Regions from separate parts of the Klebsiella ornithinolytica genome, predicted to be linked through region 2. Evidence: predicted binding sites of a transcription regulator. Region 2 holds the regulator's gene; each other region holds the start of a gene.

Region 1 (2,186 bases), 1.4 Mb from region 2:
GAATCCCTTTGTTGGCAAAGGATTCGCACAGCTGGCCGTTGTCGGCGTTAATGGCGAACAGGCGACCATCGTTGACCGGCAGGATAATCCGGCGCGGACAGTTGGCGACGACATCTGCCGGCGCGTTGTCTGCTTTCGCTTCGTGATAAGAGACGCCGCGGCAGGTGACGTGCTGGAAGGACGGATCCGCGTTCAGCTGCGGGTCAAAGTGCCATTTTTCTTTCCCGGTAGCCGCATCAAGGGCAAACAGACGCTGGTGGGCGGTACACAGGTACAGCATGTTCCCCACTTTAATCGGCGTCACTTCGTTGGTGATTTCACCCGGATCGTTGGGCTGCTTCAGGTCGCCGGTGCGGAATACCCAGGCTTCCTTCAGGTTTTTCACGTTATCGGCGTTGATTTGCTTTAGCGGTGAATAACGTTGGCCTTCCTGGTTACGGCCGTACGCCGGCCAGTCGCCATCGGCAACCGCGGAGATCGGCGCCGCAGGCGTCGCATCGGCATTCAGGGTACCGTTCACTTCCTGCGGATCGTTAAAACCGGCCCAGGTCAGGATACCGCCGCTGATCAGCAGGGCCACAACCAGACCGGCGACCGCGCCGGCCGATGGGATCGGCAGACGACGCCAGACAAAAGGCAAAATGAGCCAGATGCCGAAGAAGACCAGAATATCGCTACGCGGCGTAAGCGCCCAGAAGTCAAAGCCGACTTCCCAGACGCCCCAGATCATGGTGGCGAGAAGCAGCGCGGCATAGAGCCAGAGCGCTGCGCGTTTGCCCCGCAACAGCATCACGGTGACGGCCAGCATGACGAGGCCAGCAATAGGGTAATACCAGGAGCCGCCAATGGCCGCCAGCCATACCCCACCAATAAGAAGATACAGGCCGCAGAACGCTGCAAAGAGAGCTGTCAGCGTCACGAGAAGCCGTGATTGTTGAGACTTTGTTTCTGCCATAGAAAGACACTCGGTTGTTTGTTAATTTTTTAATTGCAATTAATTATAGGATTTAACAAGTGTGATCGGAATCACAAAATGGGCTTTATTATTCCCTGCATCGCATATTTCTTTTTACTGGTATACTGCATAGCTTGCCGGTCAATGTCGGTGCATTCGCAGCGGTGTTGATGATTTATCTTAAGAATCAAATGGTTAGTTTAATGAAACATACTGTAGAAGTGATGATCCCGGAAGCCGAGATCAAAGCGCGTATCGCCGAACTGGGTCGTCAAATCAACGAATGCTACAAAGACAGCGGCAGCGAGATGGTGCTGGTGGGGCTGCTGCGCGGCTCATTTATGTTTATGGCCGATCTGTGTCGTGAAGTACAGGTGCCGCATGAAGTCGATTTTATGACCGCCTCCAGCTACGGCAGCGGCATGTCGACGACCCGTGACGTTAAAATCCTGAAAGATCTGGATGAAGACATTCGCGGTAAAGACGTATTGATTGTGGAAGACATTATCGATTCCGGCAACACGCTGTCTAAAGTGCGTGAAATTCTCAGCCTGCGTGAGCCGAAATCTCTGGCTATTTGTACGCTGCTGGACAAGCCTAGCCGCCGTGAAGTGAACGTGCCGGTAGAGTTTGTTGGCTTTGCTATCCCGGATGAGTTCGTGGTCGGCTACGGGATTGATTACGCTCAGCGCTATCGCCATCTGCCGTACGTCGGCAAAGTGGTGCTGCTGGACGAGTAAGGTTTCATGCAACCCCGGACGATGGCGCACCGCGCTGCCGGGGTTTTCTGAAGCGGGCGGCTTACTTGTGGTTGACGTGTTTGCTCTTGAGGTTGGAAATTCCGTGGCGGTAGCGCTGTTCAAGGGTTTCGCGGCTGACGGCAGTCACATCAAGATCGCGTAACAGCCCGTCATGGATACCGTAGGCCCAGCCGTGGATGGTGACCTTCTGACCCCGCTTCCACGCCGACTGCATAATGGTCGAGTGGCCCAGGTTATAAACCTGCTCCATCACGTTCAGTTCACATAATGTATCCAGTCGACGCTCTTCAGGCATTTCGCCCAGCAGCGAACTGTGTTTGAACCAGATATCGCGAATATGCAGCAGCCAGTTGTCGATAAGCCCCAGCTCGGTGTTTTCTACTGCCGCCTGCACGCCGCCGCAGCCGTAGTGGCCGCAGATGATGATATGCTCGACTTCCAGCACGTCAACGGCATACTGCACCACGGAA
Region 2 (2,186 bases):
TATCTCCGGAGTTGCCGTCCATCAGAATCTGGTGACCTGAAGCCGACTCTCCGATGAAGGTTAACCCTTCAACCCATTTCACACGAGCTTGCATAAAATTTAACTCCAAGGTTGCAATTTTCCTGACAGATTACGCGTACATAACAATTCTCGCAACGGAAGGCGACCTGCATCATGCTGAAGCGAGACACCAGGAGACATGCGGCAAAAGCTATGCTAAAACAGTCGGGATGCTACAGTATTACATTGATGTACTGCATGTATGCAGAGGAGTTCACATTACAGGCTGAAGAAAAATCACCAGCCCGTTTCCCAGGCATAGGGAAACAATACGATTGCATGCCCGGATGCCGTGTAGTGTCGGCACCCGGAGATAGCTTATAACAGAGGATAACCGCGCATGGTGCTTGGCAAACCGCAAACAGACCCTACCCTCGAATGGTTCTTGTCTCATTGCCACATTCATAAGTACCCATCTAAAAGCACGCTGATCCACCAGGGTGAAAAAGCAGAAACGTTGTACTACATCGTCAAAGGCTCTGTGGCTGTGCTCATCAAGGATGAAGAAGGTAAAGAGATGATCCTCTCTTACCTCAACCAGGGCGATTTCATCGGTGAATTAGGCTTGTTTGAAGAAGGCCAGGAGCGTAGCGCCTGGGTACGTGCGAAAACCGCATGTGAAGTGGCCGAAATCTCCTACAAAAAATTCCGTCAGCTCATTCAGGTTAACCCGGATATCCTGATGCGCTTGTCGTCGCAGATGGCTCGCCGTCTGCAGGTGACCTCAGAAAAAGTGGGTAACCTTGCCTTCCTCGACGTCACCGGGCGCATCGCTCAGACGCTGTTGAACCTGGCAAAACAGCCGGATGCGATGACCCACCCTGATGGTATGCAAATTAAAATTACCCGTCAGGAAATTGGTCAGATCGTTGGCTGTTCCCGCGAAACCGTTGGCCGTATCCTGAAGATGCTGGAAGATCAGAACCTGATCTCCGCACACGGTAAAACTATCGTCGTATACGGTACGCGTTAAGTCGATAAAACGGCGTATTGCTTGCGCAATACGCCGTTTTTGTTTTCCCTCTATGTGGCGCAGGCTGATTTATCACCCGGAAGTCAACTATGCACTGCGGCAAACGCTGGTGTTGTGTTTGCCTGTCGCAATCGGCCTCCTCCTCGGTCATTTACAGCAAGGTCTGCTGTTCTCGCTGGTGCCCGCCTGCTGTAACGTCGCCGGTCTGGATACGCCGCACAAACGTTTTTTTAAACGCTTGATTATTGGCGGTTCGCTGTTCGCCGGCTGCAGTCTGGTCGTCCAGCTTCTGCTTCAGCAGGCGATCCCGCTACCTTTGATTCTCAGCGGCCTGGCGCTGCTGCTCGGCGTGACGGCGGAGATCAGCTCTCTGCACGCCAGGCTTCTGCCCGCTTCGTTGATTGCCGCGATCTTTACCCTGAGCCTTGCCGGAAACATGCCCGTCTGGGAGCCACTGCTGATCTACGCCCTCGGGACGCTGTGGTACGGTCTGTTTAACTGGTTCTGGTTTTGGCTATGGCGCGAGCAGCCGCTGCGCGAATCGCTGAGCCTGCTCTATCGCGAGCTGGCTAACTACTGCGAAGCCAAATACAGCCTGCTGACCCAGCATATCGATCCCACCACTTCACTGCCGCCGCTGCTCACGCGCCAGCAGAAGGTGGTGGACCTGATCACCCAATGCTACCAGCAGATGCATATGCTGGCGGCGAACCAGCGCAATGACCACAAGCGCCTGCTGCGGGCGTTTCAGATGGCGCTGGATTTGCAGGAACATATCTCCGTCAGCCTGCACCAACCCGAAGAAGTACAAAAACTGGTAGAACGCAGCCATGCCGAGGCGGTGATCCGCTGGAACGCGCAAACCGTTGCCGCTCGCCTGCGGGTGCTGGCCGATGACATCCTGTACCACCGCTATCCGCGGCGCTTTAACATGGATAAGCAGATCGGCGCGCTGGAGAAAATTGCCTGGCAGCATCCGGACAACCCGGTAGGGCAGTTCTGCGCCTGGCACTTCAGCCGAATAGCCCGGGTGCTGCGTACCCAGCGCCCGCTGTACGCTCGCAACCTGATGGCGGATAAAGAGCGCCGTCTGCCGCTGCTGCCCGCGCTAAAAAACTATCTCTCGTTAAAATCACCGGCGTTACGTAACGCT
Region 3 (2,186 bases), 1.2 Mb from region 2:
TGACCGCCCCGCAGGCTAATGATGCCAGCTTTGATAACGAGGATCTGGCATGACGTGGACGTTTATCGATACGCATTGTCATTTTGATTTCCCGCCCTTCGCCGGCCATGCCGCCGAGAGTCTTGCCCGGGCGGCGCAAGCCGGGGTGACGCAGATAATTGTTCCGGCCATTGAAGCGGAAAATTTCCCCCGCGTATTAGCGCTGGCGGAGCAGCATGAAGCGATTTATGCCGCCGTGGGACTGCATCCCATTGCGATCGAGCGGCATGATGAGCGCAGTCTTGAGCGCCTGGAGGAGTGCCTGCGCCAACGCCACCGAAAGCTGGTCGCGGTGGGGGAGACGGGGCTCGATCTGTATCGTGACGATCCGCAGTTTGAGCGCCAGCAGGTCATGCTGGAAGCGCAGCTGCGGCTGGCGAAGCGTTACGATCTGCCGGTGATTCTGCACTCCCGACGTACTCACGATAAGCTGGCGATGCTGCTGAAAAAACATGCCCTGCCGAGAACCGGCGTGGTGCATGGTTTCGCGGGAAGCCTGCAGCAAGCGGAACGTTTCGTTCAGGCAGGTTATAAAATTGGCGTCGGCGGAACCATAACCTACCCACGCGCCAGTAAAACGCGTGATGTCATGGCGCGTCTACCGCTATCGGCACTGCTGCTGGAGACGGATGCGCCGGATATGCCGCTCAATGGTTTTCAGGGGCAGCCAAATCGGCCCGAGCAGGTGGCCCGTGTCTTTGCCTCGCTATGTGAACTGCGACAGGAACCTGCGGATGTCATTGCCAATACGTTGATTCACAATACGAAAGCGTTGTTCTGTGCCCTGTGACGTCCCACTCTCAGTGATGACGCTCGTGCGTCAGCCGCGGTGAAGAGGCTGCGGCTTCATCGCCGGTATTCCCGGATACCTCCCTTTCTCACTCCTCTGTGGATGTTATAATTCCATCATTTCCTGTTTTTAGTAACTTACTTATTTTTCAGTGATTATTGCCTGTTTTTCAATTTTTAGCACAAAATGCACTCGCTGCTGTCGAGGTGTCCTGTGGTTTTATGTTATTATATTAACATTCAGTTGCGTCTGCGGATTTTGATTATGCTTAAAGTAAACATGGCGTTTTGCAGCGCAATACTGCACTCGTAAAGGTGACTTGCGTCACATTACAGTAATGCAAATTCTCTATGAGTTTTCATTAACTGTGATGAATGTCGAAGTGTAACGGCGAGGTGATGTTACAATAGTAACAGACTCGCAAGGTGAACAAACTATTGAACCGGCAATAAGCCGTCGGAGTGTAAAATGACTGATTTATCTGCAAGCAGCCTGCGCGCGTTGAAACTGATGGACCTGACCACGCTGAATGACGATGACACCAATGAAAAGGTGATCGCTCTGTGCCATCAGGCAAAAACGCCGGTAGGGAATACAGCGGCTATCTGCATCTATCCGCGCTTTATCCCGATCGCGCGTAAAACGCTGAACGCGCAAGGCACCCCGGATATCCGTATCGCCACGGTCACCAACTTCCCGCATGGTAACGATGATATCGATATCGCGCTGGCGGAAACCCGTGCGGCTATCGCTTATGGCGCGGACGAAGTTGACGTGGTATTCCCGTACCGCGCGCTGATCGCGGGTAACGAGCAGGTCGGATTCGATCTGGTGAAGGCCTGTAAAGAGGCTTGCGCGGCGGCCAACGTGCTGTTGAAAGTGATCATCGAAACCGGTGAGCTGAAAGAAGAAGCGTTAATTCGTAAAGCTTCTGAAATTTCTATTAAAGCCGGGGCGGATTTCATCAAAACCTCGACCGGTAAAGTCCCGGTAAACGCGACGCCGGAAAGCGCACGTATCATGCTGGAAGTGATCCGCGATATGGGCGTACAGAAAACCGTTGGCTTTAAGCCTGCGGGCGGCGTCCGCAGCGCTGAAGATGCGCAGCAGTTCCTGGCCATTGCCGATGAACTGTTCGGTGCCGACTGGGCGGATTCTCGCCACTATCGTTTCGGCGCATCCAGCCTGCTGGCAAGCCTGCTGAAAGCGCTGGGGCACGGCGACGGTAAGAGCGCCAGCAGCTACTAAGGCGTCACGGTGACAAAACCGTAGCCCGGATGAGGCGCAGCTGCGCCGACGCCGGGAGATTCCCGGCGTCGCGACGCTCGGCCGGGCTACAGGAACTTAGCGCGGGCGC
Region 4 (2,186 bases), 1.4 Mb from region 2:
GTCAGGCCATCAACCAGGCCGAAAAAGTCGCTGTTACGATAAGTGGCGACGCCGTTGGTGCGAGCCGTCATAAAGTTGTCGGTTGCTACCAGGCCATCGCCACCCCATTCGACCAGCATATCGGTGTAACCCGCCGCGTCATAAACCAGACCATAGTTACGACCATAATCAAATGAGCCGTAGTTGGCGAATCTTAAACCAGCAAACGCCAGACGCGTTGCGCTACCCTGTTCGCCTTCTGGTTTATCGGCTTTGATGTTGTATTCAAACTGTCCATAGCCGGTCAGATCGCTGTTAATCTGCGTTTCACCTTTTACGCCGAAACGGGCATAAGTGGTATCTTTGGAGTTATTGTCACTGTTGTTGCGATCGGTGTTGGTGAAAATGTGTTCACCCACCATTTTGCCGTAGAAATCCAGCTTGTTTCCGTTCTTATTGTAGATTTCTGCTGCATTGACGGTTCCGGCCACTAATAATGCCGGAATCAAAAGTGCCAGTGTTTTTCTTTTCATTATATATTCCCTTTTAATCATCATTAATATGAATAGGTGTGCGTGTTGCAAAAAGCAATTTCATAGTATCGGCAAGGTTCAATTTTATTTAAAATAAAAATGTAAATAAATTATATCCAATATTACAAAATGTTTCATTTTGAATTTTTATATTAAAAATTTATCATTTTGAAATGATGTATTTTTGTGGTTTATTGTTTTTAATAACAATATGTTAGGTGTTTGTGGTGATGTATTCATGTCATTAATTTAATTATCATAAATTATGAGTGTCATTTAAATGATTTGGGTGGGTTATTTAATTCTCGGATAATGCGTGATGCTGCAATGTGCGTGCGGATTTATACGGGCTTTGAGGATGGAGAAATATCTCTCCGCTATACGAACGGTAGTGAGCCAGCGTGCTGGTTATTATTATCCGCCACAGATTTATGGCGATGGATAATAAATCCTGTGCTGCTGTGGCACGTAAGTATCACTATCTCGCGATGGTTAAAAGCGCTTGTTCACCGGAGGAAGGTGCTGTTTCGTTATCTTTTTCACAGTATAATGTGACGTGCGTCACCTTTTTGCCGGGTGCCGCGGTTTCGTTGTCAGTTAAAGGAGAGGAGTTAATGGAGCAGAAAGCGAAACGAAGTCCGGGTGGGAAACTTGCCCTGTGGGTCTTTTATGCCTTTTGTGGTTACTTTCTGTGGGCAATGGCGCGCTACTGGTGGGTCGTTGGCAAAATTGAAAGTGTCCCCGGTGCGACAATTGACGGCGATCTGGGATCGACGTCAGGTAAGTGGCTTGGCGCTCTGCTCGGGTTCCTTGTGCTGAGCGTGGTTGGCGCTATTCTGGGGGCGATAGCCTGGTACACCCGCCCTGACCCCAGGATGCATGAACAACACGATTAAAGTTGCTATGCTCAACGCTGACTTCTCTCAGAGGAACGCGTATGCAACAACTAGACTGGCAGCAACGCTTTGAAGCCTGGCTTGCGGGACATCTCACCCAGGGCGACTCCGCCCACGACATTTCGCACTTTCGTCGCGTGTGGGGAACCGCGCAGCGGCTGGCTGAAGAGAGTCAGGCCGATCGCCTGGTTATTCTGACCGCCTGTTATTTTCATGACATTGTTAGCCTGCCGAAAAACCATCCCGAGCGCAGCCGCTCCTCGGTGATGGCGGCAGAAAAAACGCTGGCTATTCTCCAGTCGTCATTCCCCGATTTTCCGCGCGACCGCTATCCAGCCGTTTATCATGCGATTGAAGCGCACAGTTTCAGTGCCGGTATTTCCCCACAAAGCGCGGAGGCGAAAATTGTCCAGGACGCCGATCGGCTGGAGGCGCTTGGCGCAATTGGTCTGGCCCGCGTCTTCGCGGTCTCCGGGGCGCTGAACAACATCCTGTTTGATGCTGACGATCCCTTTGCTGACCAGCGTAAACTGGATGACAAAAAATATGCGCTGGACCATTTTCAGTGCAAGCTGTTGCGTTTACCCGACACGATGCAAACGGACAAAGGCAAAGAGATGGCGATACACAATGCGCGCTTCCTCGTGCAATTTATGGCCAAGCTTAGCGCTGAACTTCGCGGCGACCCGCTGTCGGTCGATGAGGCGGTTTTAAGGCGCTTTGAGCCACTGGCCTGAAACTGCCCGCATGATTTATGGTAATCTCTGCAAAATTGTCC

The links. Region 2 encodes CRP, which controls carbon source genes, mostly activating them, when cyclic AMP is high. Its sites were predicted from a motif close to ATGTGANNNNNNTCACAT; they were not measured.
Region 1: hpt (hypoxanthine phosphoribosyltransferase) is a predicted target of CRP. The motif match lies at 1,015-1,032, and genes of this name have one in related genera.
Region 3: deoC (deoxyribose-phosphate aldolase) is a predicted target of CRP. The motif match lies at 1,142-1,159, and genes of this name have one in related genera.
Region 4: drpB (cell division protein DrpB) is a predicted target of CRP. The motif match lies at 1,062-1,079, and genes of this name have one in related genera.

Annotation. Positions count from the first base shown of each region.
Region 1 covers NZ_CP130153.1:4,594,746-4,596,931, reverse strand. Annotated here, with positions in the region: gene Q1L34_RS21865 (glucose/quinate/shikimate family membrane-bound PQQ-dependent dehydrogenase) at 1-955, opposite strand, end outside; gene hpt (hypoxanthine phosphoribosyltransferase) at 1,159-1,695, shown strand; gene can (carbonate dehydratase) at 1,757-2,186, opposite strand, start outside.
Region 2 covers NZ_CP130153.1:438,249-440,434, reverse strand. Annotated here, with positions in the region: gene Q1L34_RS01970 (OsmC family protein) at 1-94, opposite strand, end outside; gene crp (cAMP-activated global transcriptional regulator CRP) at 401-1,033, shown strand; gene Q1L34_RS01960 (YccS/YhfK family putative transporter) at 1,086-2,186, shown strand, end outside.
Region 3 covers NZ_CP130153.1:4,763,675-4,765,860, reverse strand. Annotated here, with positions in the region: gene Q1L34_RS22605 (patatin-like phospholipase family protein) at 1-53, shown strand, start outside; gene Q1L34_RS22600 (TatD family hydrolase) at 50-829, shown strand; gene deoC (deoxyribose-phosphate aldolase) at 1,298-2,077, shown strand.
Region 4 covers NZ_CP130153.1:1,877,103-1,879,288, forward strand. Annotated here, with positions in the region: gene Q1L34_RS08720 (porin) at 1-512, opposite strand, end outside; gene drpB (cell division protein DrpB) at 1,127-1,408, shown strand; gene Q1L34_RS08730 (phosphohydrolase) at 1,450-2,145, shown strand.